3 regions of the Agrobacterium sp. NPDC058088 genome follow, and region 1 is predicted to be linked to each of the others. Evidence: predicted binding sites of a transcription regulator. Region 1 holds the regulator's gene; each other region holds the start of a gene.
What was found. The regulator LexA, encoded in region 1, represses DNA repair genes until DNA is damaged. The targets are predictions, from matches to a motif close to TGTTCNNNNTGTGTTCNG.
Positions count from the first base shown of each region.

Region 2: the regulator LexA is predicted to act here: its motif matches at 2,294-2,311, upstream of ACFVTJ_RS15605 (YifB family Mg chelatase-like AAA ATPase).
Region 3: the regulator LexA is predicted to act here: its motif matches at 1,815-1,832, upstream of dnaE (DNA polymerase III subunit alpha).

Region 1 is NZ_JBHVSU010000002.1:922,531-926,647, forward strand. It holds gene ACFVTJ_RS09860 (ComEC/Rec2 family competence protein) at 1-671, shown strand, start outside; gene ACFVTJ_RS09865 (glutathione S-transferase family protein) at 703-1,380, opposite strand; gene lexA (transcriptional repressor LexA) at 1,780-2,502, opposite strand; gene ACFVTJ_RS09875 (VOC family protein) at 2,715-3,596, shown strand; gene kdsA (3-deoxy-8-phosphooctulonate synthase) at 3,596-4,117, shown strand, end outside.
Region 2 is NZ_JBHVSU010000005.1:113,956-118,072, reverse strand. It holds gene ACFVTJ_RS15620 (sn-glycerol-3-phosphate import ATP-binding protein UgpC) at 1-383, shown strand, start outside; gene ACFVTJ_RS15615 (cupin domain-containing protein) at 493-1,005, shown strand; gene gshB (glutathione synthase) at 1,249-2,208, shown strand; gene ACFVTJ_RS15605 (YifB family Mg chelatase-like AAA ATPase) at 2,391-3,923, shown strand.
Region 3 is NZ_JBHVSU010000002.1:814,787-818,903, forward strand. It holds gene ACFVTJ_RS09350 (lipoprotein-releasing ABC transporter permease subunit) at 1-815, shown strand, start outside; gene ACFVTJ_RS09355 (ABC transporter ATP-binding protein) at 831-1,514, shown strand; gene dnaE (DNA polymerase III subunit alpha) at 2,045-4,117, shown strand, end outside.

The sequences.
Region 1 (4,117 bases):
CCGGAGCCGTCGCCCAACGCGATCTGCCCGATCTGCTTATCCATGAGGAGGGGAGGCTGGTGGCGCTTCTGGACGAGGGCAAGGTCTACACCACAAAGACACGACCACAGGGCTTCATCTATGACCAGTGGCAAAGGGCGCTGCTGCTGCCGCAAAAGCCGCTCGCGCCTGTCCTTCTCAAGAAAGCAGTTCCGACAACCACCGTTGCCCTAAGCGCAAAATCGAAACTGGCGCCGGAGGATTTGAAGGCCTTGGCGCGCGAAATGACGGCCACGCTGAGGGATGCTGCGCCGGGCGTCTTTACCTGCCGGACGGGCATCTGGTGCGTGGCGCGTGCGCGAAGCGGCGAATGGATCATCGTGCTGGAGGACGGTCGGTTTGCCGGGAAAGCCTGTGATATCGCCGATATCGTCATCGTTTCCCGCAGAACCTCATTTGCGCAATGCCGCTCGGGAGCCTTGCTGCTCAACCGCGACATATTAAGGCGCATCGGCTCGGTTGAGCTAAATTTCGCCGGCAGCGATGAAGCGGGCGTCGTGGGACAGATGCGCGCTGCAACCGCCGGTGCGGACAGGCCGTGGAGCGAACATCGCTTCTATGACTGGAAGAGCGGCCGTTTTGACCACGAGGTGCCTGAAGCCGTTACCCGCTTGCTGGCGGCATCGCAATGAGTGCCGCCAGAAAGGTTCGTCAGGCCTTCACTCAGACCTTGGCGCGCAGATCCGCGGTCACTTCGCCAATGCCGCCAATTTCCTCTTCATGTGGCAGGTCGCGCCAGATTTCCTTCAGTCCGGCCTCGTACCATTCGCGCATGGCGGGCAGGGCGAGCAGCCGGTCGCAATAGGCTTTCGCTGCCGGCGAAAGATCGGCGCCATAGGTCTGGAAACGGAACGCCACCGGGCAGAAGAAGGCGTCGACCGCCGTGAATTTCTGACCGGCGAGAAAAGGTCCGCCGAATCTGGTGAGACCTTCACTCCACAACGCATCGATGCGCTTTATATCGGCCGCAAGCCCGGCATCGCCAGCTTTTGGTCTTACCCGGATACCGACCGACATGGGGTAGAGATTGCGCAGTGAGAAAAATCCCGCATGCATTTCGCTCGCCGCCGAGCGTGACCAGGCCCGCGCCTGCTTGTCGCTCGCCCAGACGCCCTGATGCCTCTCGGCCAGATATTCGGCGATCGACAGTGATTCCCAAACTGTCACTCCCTCGTCGACAAGGCATGGCACCTTGCCGGTCGGCGAAAATGTGGAGAAGGAAACACCTTCGCCGAAGGGAATGAGTTTTTCATCAAAGGCGATGCCAAGCGTGCGCATCAAAACCCAGGGTCGCAACGACCATGAGGAATAGTTCTTGTTGGCAATATAAAGATCGTACATGGCGTTTTTCCCCGATAGGACGCGCATTTCTACACCTGCGAAGGCGCTCTGGAATATCGCAAATAATCCATGGCTCCCATAAGCCGCATTGATGAATGGGAAGCGAGGGTGACAGAAAAGAGTTCTGTCGATCTCACCGCTTGGAGACAGAAAGCACTTGCGACAATGCTGAGCGAAGCAGAAGGCCGATTGAGTTTACGCGTTAAGCCAACTCTATGCCTGCGGCGTCAGGGAAACAAAGCGAGGATTGATTCTCAAAAAATGACGCGCCATCGGCCAGATGACGCGCATGTTCCTGCATCGGCAAACCAAGTCTTTCCCAGAAGTCGACACTTCATAGGGGAGCACCATTTTTATGACGGCCCCATCGCGACAGGGACTCTGCGCGATGTCACCACATCAATGGTAACGGCGGATCAATCCCACCAGCTTGCCCTGAATTTTCACCCGATCCGGTCCGAAAATGCGGGTCTCATAGGCCGGGTTTGCCGCTTCCAGCGCAATGGACGCACCCTTGCGGCGAAAGCGCTTCAGCGTGGCCTCTTCATCATCCACCAGCGCCACGACAATATCGCCCGGATTGGCGGTGTTGCCGTTGCGGATGATGACGGTGTCGCCGTCAAAAATCCCGGCCTCGATCATCGAATCGCCTTTGACCTCAAGCGCGTAATGTTCGCCCGACCCCAGCATATCCACCGGCACAGCCACATCGTGGGTATTGTTCTGGATGGCAGAAATCGGCACACCGGCAGCGATGCGGCCCATGACGGGAACGGTGGCGGCACCTGCGAAATCGTTGGCGGGCGCCTTAGGGGCGGGGGCGGGTTCCGGCTCCTTCGGTTTTCCGAGACTTCCCTCGATGACGCTCGGCGAAAAGCCGCGCTGCGGCCTTGCGCCCGGCGTGTAAGCCTCAGGCAACTTGATGACTTCGAGCGCTCGCGCCCTGTTGGGTAGCCGGCGAATGAATCCGCGCTCTTCGAGTGCGGTAATCAGCCGGTGAATACCGGATTTCGAAGCAAGATCGAGTGCGTCCTTCATTTCATCGAAGGAGGGCGGCACGCCGGACTCTTTCATTCTTTCATGAATGAAGAGAAGCAATTCCTGCTGTTTGCGCGTGAGCATGAGGAAAACACCCTTGAGAATCGTCGTTGAAGTCGCGAAACAAATACAGAACGAACACTATATGTTCCATATGTGTTCTGCAATCCCCTAAAATTTCGTGAACCTGCTATCTGTTGTTTTGATGATTTGCTTCATGGCGCCTGATTGTGCTCTTCTGACGTCCAAATCGTCCAGGTATGCTTGGGCGGGGTGCCAGCGCAGGAAAACAGGCCATGATGAAATCACATCGCATCGATCATCTCGTTCTGCCAGTGGAAGATCTCGGCATTGCCGTAAAGCGCCTTGTCAGCCTTGGATTTACGGTCGCACCGGAAGCTTTGCATCCGTTCGGAACCCGAAATGCCTGTGTCTTTTTCAAAGACGATACCTATCTTGAGCCACTCGCGATTGCTGATCCGGCTAAATATAACGCATCTGCGGACGGCGGCGATGTGTTCACAGGCAGGGACAGGGCCTTCAGGCAAAAAGTCGGGCAGGAGGGCTTTTCGGCTCTCGTGGCCAAAACCGAGGATGCCCTTGCAGACCATGAGAGGTTTGTGACGTCGGACGTGTCGGCTGGCGATGTATTCCATTTTTCACGCCCCGTGCGGATGCCAGACGGATCGCAGAGCGAGGCGGCCTTCCGTCTCGCCTTCGCGGCAAGCGGTTCGGCGGCGGATTTCTTCCTCTTTAGTTGCCAGCGGCTGCGCGCCCTGCCGGGAGACCGCGCGGCGCTGGAGCGTCACGCCAACAGTGTCTCAGGCCTTAGCGAAATTATCCTGTTTTCAGGTGGCGACACGAAGGCGGTGCACCTGATCGAAACTGTGTTGGGCTGTGAGGGTAGGGTGTCTTCGGGTGGAGACATGGTTTTTGTTGCCGGCAATGCCCGCGTGAGGCTAACCCAAAAAGCTGACTTGGGCGGACTGGCCTTAGGACTTTCTGCCGGGAGCGACGTCGGATTGCATGGCATGGGCGTCGTCTTTTCTGCCGACGATCTTGCCGTGACAGAAGCGGTGCTTGCTGCTAATGGCGTGTTCTGCGCAAAAGCGGGCGGCCGTCTGGTGGTGCCCGCCGCACCCGGTCAGGGCGTTGCCTTCGCCTTCGAGGAAAAATGATGAGCGTTACGAACAATCTCAAAGTCACCGCCGGCGATGGCGCCAGCAAGGTTTCCTTCTCCAATGCCGAGCGCTTTTCGCTGATCGCCGGTCCGTGCCAGATGGAAAGCCGCGAGCATGCCTTCATGATTGCTGGCGTGCTGAAGGAGCTTTGCGACAAGCTGGGAATCGGACTTGTTTATAAGTCCTCCTTCGATAAGGCCAACCGCACCTCGCTTTCCGGCAAGCGCGGCATTGGCCTTGAGAGTGCGATGCAGGTTTTCGCCGATCTCAAGAAGGAGTTCGGCTTTCCTGTTTTGACCGACATTCACACCGAAGAACAATGCGCCATCGTTTCCGAGGTGGTGGATGTCTTGCAAATTCCAGCCTTCCTCAGCCGTCAGACCGATCTTCTCGTCGCAGCTGCAAAAACCGGTCGCGTCATCAATGTCAAAAAGGGTCAGTTCCTGGCGCCCTGGGACATGAAGAACGTGTTGGCCAAGCTGAATGAGAGCGGCAACCCGAACGTGCTTCTGTGCGAA
Region 2 (4,117 bases), on a different contig from region 1:
TGAACCTGCTGAAGGCCGAACTGCATGGCGATAGCCTTGCCATCGGTCCGTCGCTGTTTGCGCTCAATGGCTTTGCGCCTACCTCAGGGCCGGTGACGGTGGGCATGCGCGCAGAGGATTTCCGACTGGCTGCGGCAGGTGAGCAGTGTTTTGCACTCCGGGTTGATTATGTCGAGGAGCTGGGTTCCCAGCGCCTCATCCACGGCATGATCGGCGACCAGACCCTGACGATTGCGTTCCCGCCGGATGTTGACGTTCCCGCCACGCTTTCGGTGACGATCGCGCCGGAAAAGCTGCATTTCTTCTCCAGCGAAACCGGCAAGCGTATTGCCGGCAAAGCGGAGCAGCTTAGTGTGCCGGCCGCTCAGCTGGCGACGGCCTGAGCGCATCGCAGAAATCGGCGCAATGACTAAAATTGCGCCGATTGTCAAAACCGCTTTGTTACAATCCCGATGATAGAAAATCTCCAATATTTCACGGGGGTTTTCTTATATGTCGTTCAAAATGATGTTCGCGGCGGCCGCAACCATGGCAATCCGGACGATGCCGATATTGCCGGCCTACCTGCGCAGACGAAAAGACGAGGCGGTCGTCAGCGCCTCCTGCACTGATCTGCGGCTTCAACCGGCCCCGATCAATCCGGAATGGATCATCTCCGGCAACCCTGAGGCACGCGCTGCGGATCACTCCCGAAGTGGCGATCGCGCCTCCAGCACTGCCATGTGGGATTGCACCGCGGGTGAATTCCGCTGGTTCTTCGGCTGGGATGAAACCGTCTATATTCTGGAAGGCGAGGTGCATGTCACCTCCGAAGACGGTTCGGTCAGCATCCTCAGGGTGGGGGATGTCGCCTATTTTCCCGCTGGAACATGGGCCACCTGGCGGGTCGATCATTATGTCCGCAAGGTCGCCTTCATGCGCCGTCCGTTCCCCACGGCACTGGCTTTGGCCTATCGTGTAAAGAACAAGCTGTTTGCTGGCCGCTCCTACAAGCTGGCGGCCTGAACCCTGATTTCACCTCCGGCCGGCGGGCCAATGCTGCTCCGCCGGCGGAATTGTGAAGGTTCAATAAAACTCACACAAACCACCGCTTGCAGCAGTTGCGTTTGAATGGTCGCTGCCCTACATCTTCAGGGTTTTCTGAAGCATTTCCGGGTCTCTTCCGGTCCTGCCGGGAAGCTTGAAAAGACGGAGCAATGGGCACGGCGGACAGGCGAAGCGTCCGCATGCTGCAAGAGGGACCTGTGCATGGCGAAGATCAAGAACGTCGCGATCCAGATGGATCATGTTTCCGGCATCAATATTGCCGGCGACTCCACCTTCGCCATGAGCCTTGAGGCGCAGGCCCGCGGATACCGGCTGTTTCACTATACCCCCGACCGCCTTTCCATGCGCGATGGCAAGATTTACGCGACCGTCGAGCAGATGGAACTGCGTGATATCAACGGCGATCATTTCTCCCTGTCGGAGCCGGAGCGGGTTGATCTCTCGACCATGGATGTCATCCATCTGCGTCAGGATCCGCCATTCGATATGGCCTATATTACCTCGACCCATCTCTTGGAGCGTATTCATCCCAAGACGCTGGTTGTCAATGATCCTGCCTGGGTGCGCAATTCGCCGGAAAAGATTTTCGTCACCGAATTTGCCGATCTGATGCCGAAGACGCTGATTACCAAGGACGTTTCCGAGATCGCCCGCTTCCGCAACGAAATGGGCGATATCATCCTCAAGCCGCTTTATGGCAATGGCGGCGCAGGCGTCTTCCATTCGGCACGCGATGATCGCAATTTCTCTTCCCTGCTGGAAATGTTCGGCCAGATGTTCCGCGAACCCTATATCGCTCAGGAATACCTGCCGGACGTTCGCAAGGGCGACAAGCGCATCCTCCTCGTGGATGGCGAGCCGGTCGGCGCGATCAACCGCGTGCCGGCAGAAAACGATGCCCGCTCCAACATGCATGCCGGCGGCCGGCCGGAGCCGACGGAACTGACGGCGCGCGAAAAGGAAATCTGCCGCCGCATCGGTCCTGCCCTGCGCGAGCGCGGTTTCCTCTTCGTCGGTATCGATGTGATCGGCGATTATCTAACGGAAATCAACGTCACCTCACCGACCGGTATTCGCGAAGTGCGTAAATTCGGCGGCGCCGATGTGGCGAGCCTGCTGTGGGACGCGATCGAGAAAAAACGCGACGCTCAGGATTTCTAAGGCGATTCCAATCGCTCCCGATTTGTTCCGCGCGTACAACTCGATACAACTAAAATACATCGACTGCGAGAAATTGTTCTGCAGATGTTCTTGTTTTATTCTTTGCTCTGTGGCACGTTGCTTGCGGGTGGTCGTGATAGGGCATGAAGCTCTGCTGATGCGGCCGGTTTGCGGGGCAGGCCATGGTGGCACGGGTTAATACGGTTGCATTTCAGGGCATAGAGGGTGTGCCCGTTGAGGTGCAGGTCATGGTCGCACCCGGAAAGGTCGGCATCCAGATTGTCGGCCTGCCGGACAAGGCAGTGGCGGAGAGCCGGGAGCGGGTGCAGGCGGCGCTGCATGCTTCGGGTCTGGCGCTCCCGGCAAAAAAGGTGACCGTCAATCTCGCGCCTGCCGATCTGCCAAAGGAAGGATCGCATTTCGATCTTCCCATTGCTCTCGGGCTAATGGCCGCTTTGGGCGCCATACCGGCAGAGGCGCTCGGCGAATATGTGGTTCTCGGCGAACTCAATCTCGACGGCACCATCGGCATGGTCTCCGGCGCGCTGCCGGCGGCGATCGGTGCCAACGCCCTCGGCAAGGGTCTGATCTGCCCGGCTGAAAGTGGGCCGGAAGCCGCCTGGGCCGGGGCCGGCATCGATATTCTCGCTCCGCGCAGCCTCATTGCGCTCGCCAATCATTTTCGCGGCACGCAGCTGCTTTCGCGCCCCGTGCCCGCCATCCGGACCAATCCGGTCAACCTTCCCGATCTAATGAATATCAAGGGACAGGAAAGCGCCCGACGCGCTTTGGAGGTGGCCGCTGCCGGCGGTCATAATCTGCTGATGGTCGGGCCGCCCGGTTCGGGAAAGTCCATGCTCGCCGCTCGGCTGCCTTCCATCCTGCCGCCACTGGAGGCGGCGGAACTGCTGGAGGTGTCGATGGTCCATTCCATCGCCGGCCAATTATCGGGCGGTAAGCTCTCGGACCGCAGACCGTTTCGAACGCCGCACCATTCCGCCACCATGGCAGCGCTGATCGGGGGCGGATTGCGTGCCAGACCGGGTGAGGCCTCGCTTGCTCATCACGGCGTCCTGTTTCTGGATGAGTTCCCGGAATTTTCGCCCCAGGTGCTGGATGCGTTGCGCCAGCCGCTGGAAACCGGCGAATGTATCATCGCGCGGGCCAATCACCGCGTCAGCTATCCGGCGCAAATCCAGCTCGTCGCGGCAATGAACCCCTGCCGGTGCGGTATGGCGGGTGAGCCGGGGTTTACCTGCGCCAGAGGCCCGCGCTGCGTGGCCGACTATCAGGGGCGAATTTCCGGCCCGCTGATGGATCGCATCGATATTCGCATTGATGTTCCCGCCGTTTCTGCCACTGACCTCATTCGCCCCGTTGCGTCCGAGCCGAGTGCGGTGGTTGCTGCCCGTGTCGCCAATGCACGCCTCGTCCAGCAGGAGCGCTATGCGGCGGCGGGATTTCCTGCCGTCCGCACCAATGCCCGCTGCACGACGACTCTGATAGAAAAATATGCCGAACCAGATGCCTCCGGGCTACAATTGTTGCGCGATGCCGCCGAACGGCTGAAGTTTTCCGCCCGCGGTTATCACCGTATTCTGAAGGTCGCGCGAACATTGGCCGATCTGGACGGAAAGCAGACGGTTGGCCGCATTCATGTGGCGGAAGCCGTGTCTTATCGTATCGCGGGTGAGAGGTTACCAACACCGGCTTAAGCGGTGATGCTTGCGTGCTTTGTTGGGAAGAGTTTTGAGGCGCGCTTCCCGATTGCTTCGCTCTTTGCGATAAGGAGATGCGAAAGAGAGATCTGAAGCGCATCGCGCGAATTCGGTTGAATGCGCGGGGTTGTGAAAACTCATATGCCGCCAGCGGTGCCGGCGGCATAGTGAACTTCGCTCTTTGGTCCGCG
Region 3 (4,117 bases), 110 kb from region 1:
GTGATGGCGTTCTTGTCGGCTCCAGGCTCGCCGCCCAGCTGGGCGTGACGGCCGGCGACGATATCACGCTGATTTCTCCGGAGGGCGACGTGACGCCGATGGGCGTCAATCCGCGTGTCAAATCCTATAAGATCTCTGGTGTCTTCGAAATCGGCATGTCCGAATACGACGCCTCGATGATCTATATGCCGCTCTCAGAGGCGCAGCTTTATTTCAATGCCGATGGCATCGTGCAATCGATCGAGCTTTACGTCAGCCGTCCGGATGATGTCGATGGCATCCGTCCGCTGGTGGAGCAGGCCGCCGAAAGGCAGGTCTATATCACCGACTGGAGGCAACGGAACCAGACCTTCTTCTCCGCCCTTCAGGTGGAAAGAAACGTTATGTTCATGATCCTCACCCTCATCGTTCTGGTGGCGGCGTTGAACATCATTTCCGGCCTCATCATGCTGGTGAAGGACAAGGGTAGCGATATCGCCATTCTGCGCACCATGGGTGCAAGCTCTGGTGCAGTGATGCGCATCTTCTTCATGACAGGGGCGGCCATCGGCATGGTCGGCACCTTTGCCGGCGTGGCGCTTGGCGTCATCGTGTGCCTCAACGTGGAATCCATTCGGCAGTTCTTCTCCTGGATATCAGGTACGGTTCTGTTTGACCCGCAGCTTTATTTCCTGAGTCAGCTCCCGGCAGAAATGGATATCAGCGAGACGATTTCCGTTGTCATCATGGCGCTTACGCTCTCTTTCCTGGCAACGATCTTTCCAGCATGGCGGGCTTCCAAGCTCGATCCGGTGCAGGCCCTGCGTTACGAATAAGGACCGCTTCGCAATATGGCAAAAAAAACAGTGCTGCGGCTTACCGGTGTCGAGAGAACCTACGGTCAGGGCGAGACATCGCTTTCCATTCTGCGCAAGGCCGATTTTGAGTTGAGGAGCGGTGAGATGGTGGCGCTGGTCGCTCCTTCGGGCACCGGCAAATCGACGCTTCTGCATCTGGCGGGGCTCCTGGAGCATCCCGATGCGGGTGAAGTCTTCATCAACGGCGCGCCCTGCAATGGCCTGCCGGATGAAGCGCGCACCGCAATCCGCCGCAGCGATATCGGTTTCGTCTATCAGTTCCACCACCTTCTGCCGGAATTTTCAGCGGTGGAAAATGTGATGATGCCGCAGCTCATCGCCGGTCTCACCCAGGCGGAGGCCCGCAAGCGTGCAAGCGCTCTGCTCGACTATATGCGGGTCGGCCATCGCGGCGAACACCGTCCGGCGGAACTCTCCGGTGGTGAACAACAGCGTGTCGCCATTGCCCGCGCCGTCGCCAACGCGCCGCTCCTGCTGCTCGCCGACGAGCCGACCGGCAATCTCGATCCGGAAACCGCGCATTACGTATTCGATGCGCTCGAGGCACTGGTGCGCCAATCCGGCCTCGCGGCGCTGATCGCCACCCACAATCATGAACTCGCCGCCCGCATGGATCGGCGCGTGACGCTCGCCGACGGCAAGATCGTCGATTTCTGACAACGATGACTGCGCGCGGGGCCGATTCCCGCGCATCATTGCTCCCCGAAACGAGTATGCCGGTCGTTGCTGCAACGGAACCAGAACGGGTAGCCACGAGCTCGCAGTCAATCCGTTTGGCAGTTCCTCTGTAAAGTACCTGTGCCTTGAATCTTTTTTCTCCAAACCCGGACGCGCTTTCGCCTCCGGGTTTTCGCTTTGGAGTCAGCGGCTTGCCGTTCTCTGCGGCGGAACCGAAGGCGATTCTCGTACATTAGCAATAGGAATATCTGCAGAACCCTGTTGACAATCGAACAAAATGAGAACAAAATTGGAACATAACGAGTAAGGAGAGACCAATGACTGATTTCATCCGTGACGTTGCCGCTTTCGCTTCCATCGCTGTCTTTGTTGCCAGCTTTTCGGTGATCCTCACTGCCCTGTGAAGAAGACACCGGCGCAGAAGCGTGTATGGACGCCGCAAAATGGTGGACATTGAGCGCCGGAAATCGGAAAATCGCCCCCTCGATTCAGAATGACAGGAAGACGATATGGGCGATACGGTTGTGCGTGGAGACACCTCTGGCGAAACACTGAAGACCCCCGGCTTCGTCCATCTTCGCGTTCACTCGGCTTATTCCCTGCTTGAGGGGGCATTGCCCCTCAAGAAAATCATGTCCAAGGCTGTCGGAGACGGCCAGCCGGCCATTGCTATTACCGATACCAACAACCTCTTTGTCGCGTTGGAATTTTCCGAAAAGGCACGTGATGAAGGTTTGCAGCCCATCATCGGCTGCCAGCTGTCTATTGACATGCAGGATACGGCGGAGGACCGCCGCAGCCACAACAGCCATCTTCAGAAACTCCCGGCCATCGTTCTTCTCGCTGCCAATGCGGAAGGGTATGAGCGGTTGGTGGATGTCGTCAGCCGCGCCTATCTGGACGGTGAGGGCAGCGGCCATTCCGTGCACATTACCCGCGCGTGGCTTGAGGAGGCATCCAATGCCGGCTTGATTGCACTGACGGGCGCTTCCGGCGGCCCCGTCGATATGGCGCTGAAGGACGGCCACGCCGCGCAGGCGAAGGAGCGCCTGCTGACGCTAAAGTCACTGTTTGGTGACAGGCTTTATATCGAGTTGCAGCGACAGTCCGGTTACGATCGTTCCCACGAGCGACGCCTGATTGGTCTCGCTTATGAACACGACATTCCCCTCGTTGCCACCAACGAAGCGTTTTTCCCGTCCAAGGCTGACTATGAGGCGCATGATGCGCTGATGGCGGTGGCGCATAATGCCATCGTGTCCGATGACAGCCGATTCCGCCTGACACCCGATCATTACCTTAAGAGCCGTGCGGAGATGACGGCGCTGTTTGCCGATCTTCCCGAGGCGCTGGAGAATACGGTCGAGATTGCTCTGCGATGCTCCTATGTGCTGAAAAAACGTGGACCCATCCTGCCGCGTTTCACCGGCGCCAGCGACGACCCGGAAGCGGCCGAGCGCGCCGAGACGGAGGAACTGCGCCGTCAGGCGGTGGAGGGGCTGGATCAGCGGCTCGCCGCGCTCGGCATGGCGCCGGGTTATACGGAGCAGGAGTATCGCGACAGGCTGGATTTCGAACTCGGCGTCATCTCGCGCATGAAGTTTCCGGGTTACTTCCTGATCGTTGCCGACTTCATCAAATGGGCCAAGCAGCATGATATTCCGGTCGGCCCGGGGCGCGGTTCAGGTGCGGGCTCGCTGGTCGCTTACGCGCTGACCATTACCGACGTCGACCCGCTGCGTTTTTCGTTGCTGTTCGAACGCTTTCTCAATCCCGAACGCGTTTCGATGCCCGACTTCGATATCGACTTCTGCCAGGATCGTCGCGAAGAGGTGATCCGCTACGTGCAGGCCAAATATGGCCGCGAGCAGGTGGCGCAGATCATCACCTTCGGTTCGCTGCAGGCGCGTGCGGCTCTGCGCGACGTCGGCCGTGTGCTGGAAATGCCCTATGGGCAGGTGGACAAGATCTGCAAGCTGGTGCCCAACAACCCGGCCAACCCGACGCCGCTTTCGAAGGCGATCGAGGAAGAGCCACGATTGCAGGAAGAGGCGGACAAAGAACCGGTTGTCGCCCGCCTCCTGGATATCGCCCAGAAGATCGAGGGGCTTTACCGCCACGCCTCCACCCATGCCGCCGGTATCGTCATCGGTGACCGACCGCTGTCGAAGCTTGTACCGATGTATCGCGATCCGCGATCCGATATGCCGGTCACCCAGTTCAACATGAAATGGGTCGAAAGCGCCGGCCTTGTCAAATTCGACTTCCTTGGCCTGAAGACGCTGACCGTGCTGAAAGTCGCCGTTGACTTTGTCGCCAAACGCGGCATCAAGGTCGATCTTGCCGCCATTCCGCTGGATGACACCAAGACCTACGAGATGTTGTCGCGTGGCGAGACCATCGGCGTGTTCCAGGTGGAAAGTGCCGGCATGCGCAAGGCGCTGATCGGCATGCGACCGGACTGCATCGAGGACATCATCGCGCTGGTGGCGCTTTACCGCCCCGGCCCGATGGAAAACATCCCGGTTTATAACGCCCGCAAACATGGCGAGGAGGAGCTGGAATCGATCCATCCGACCATC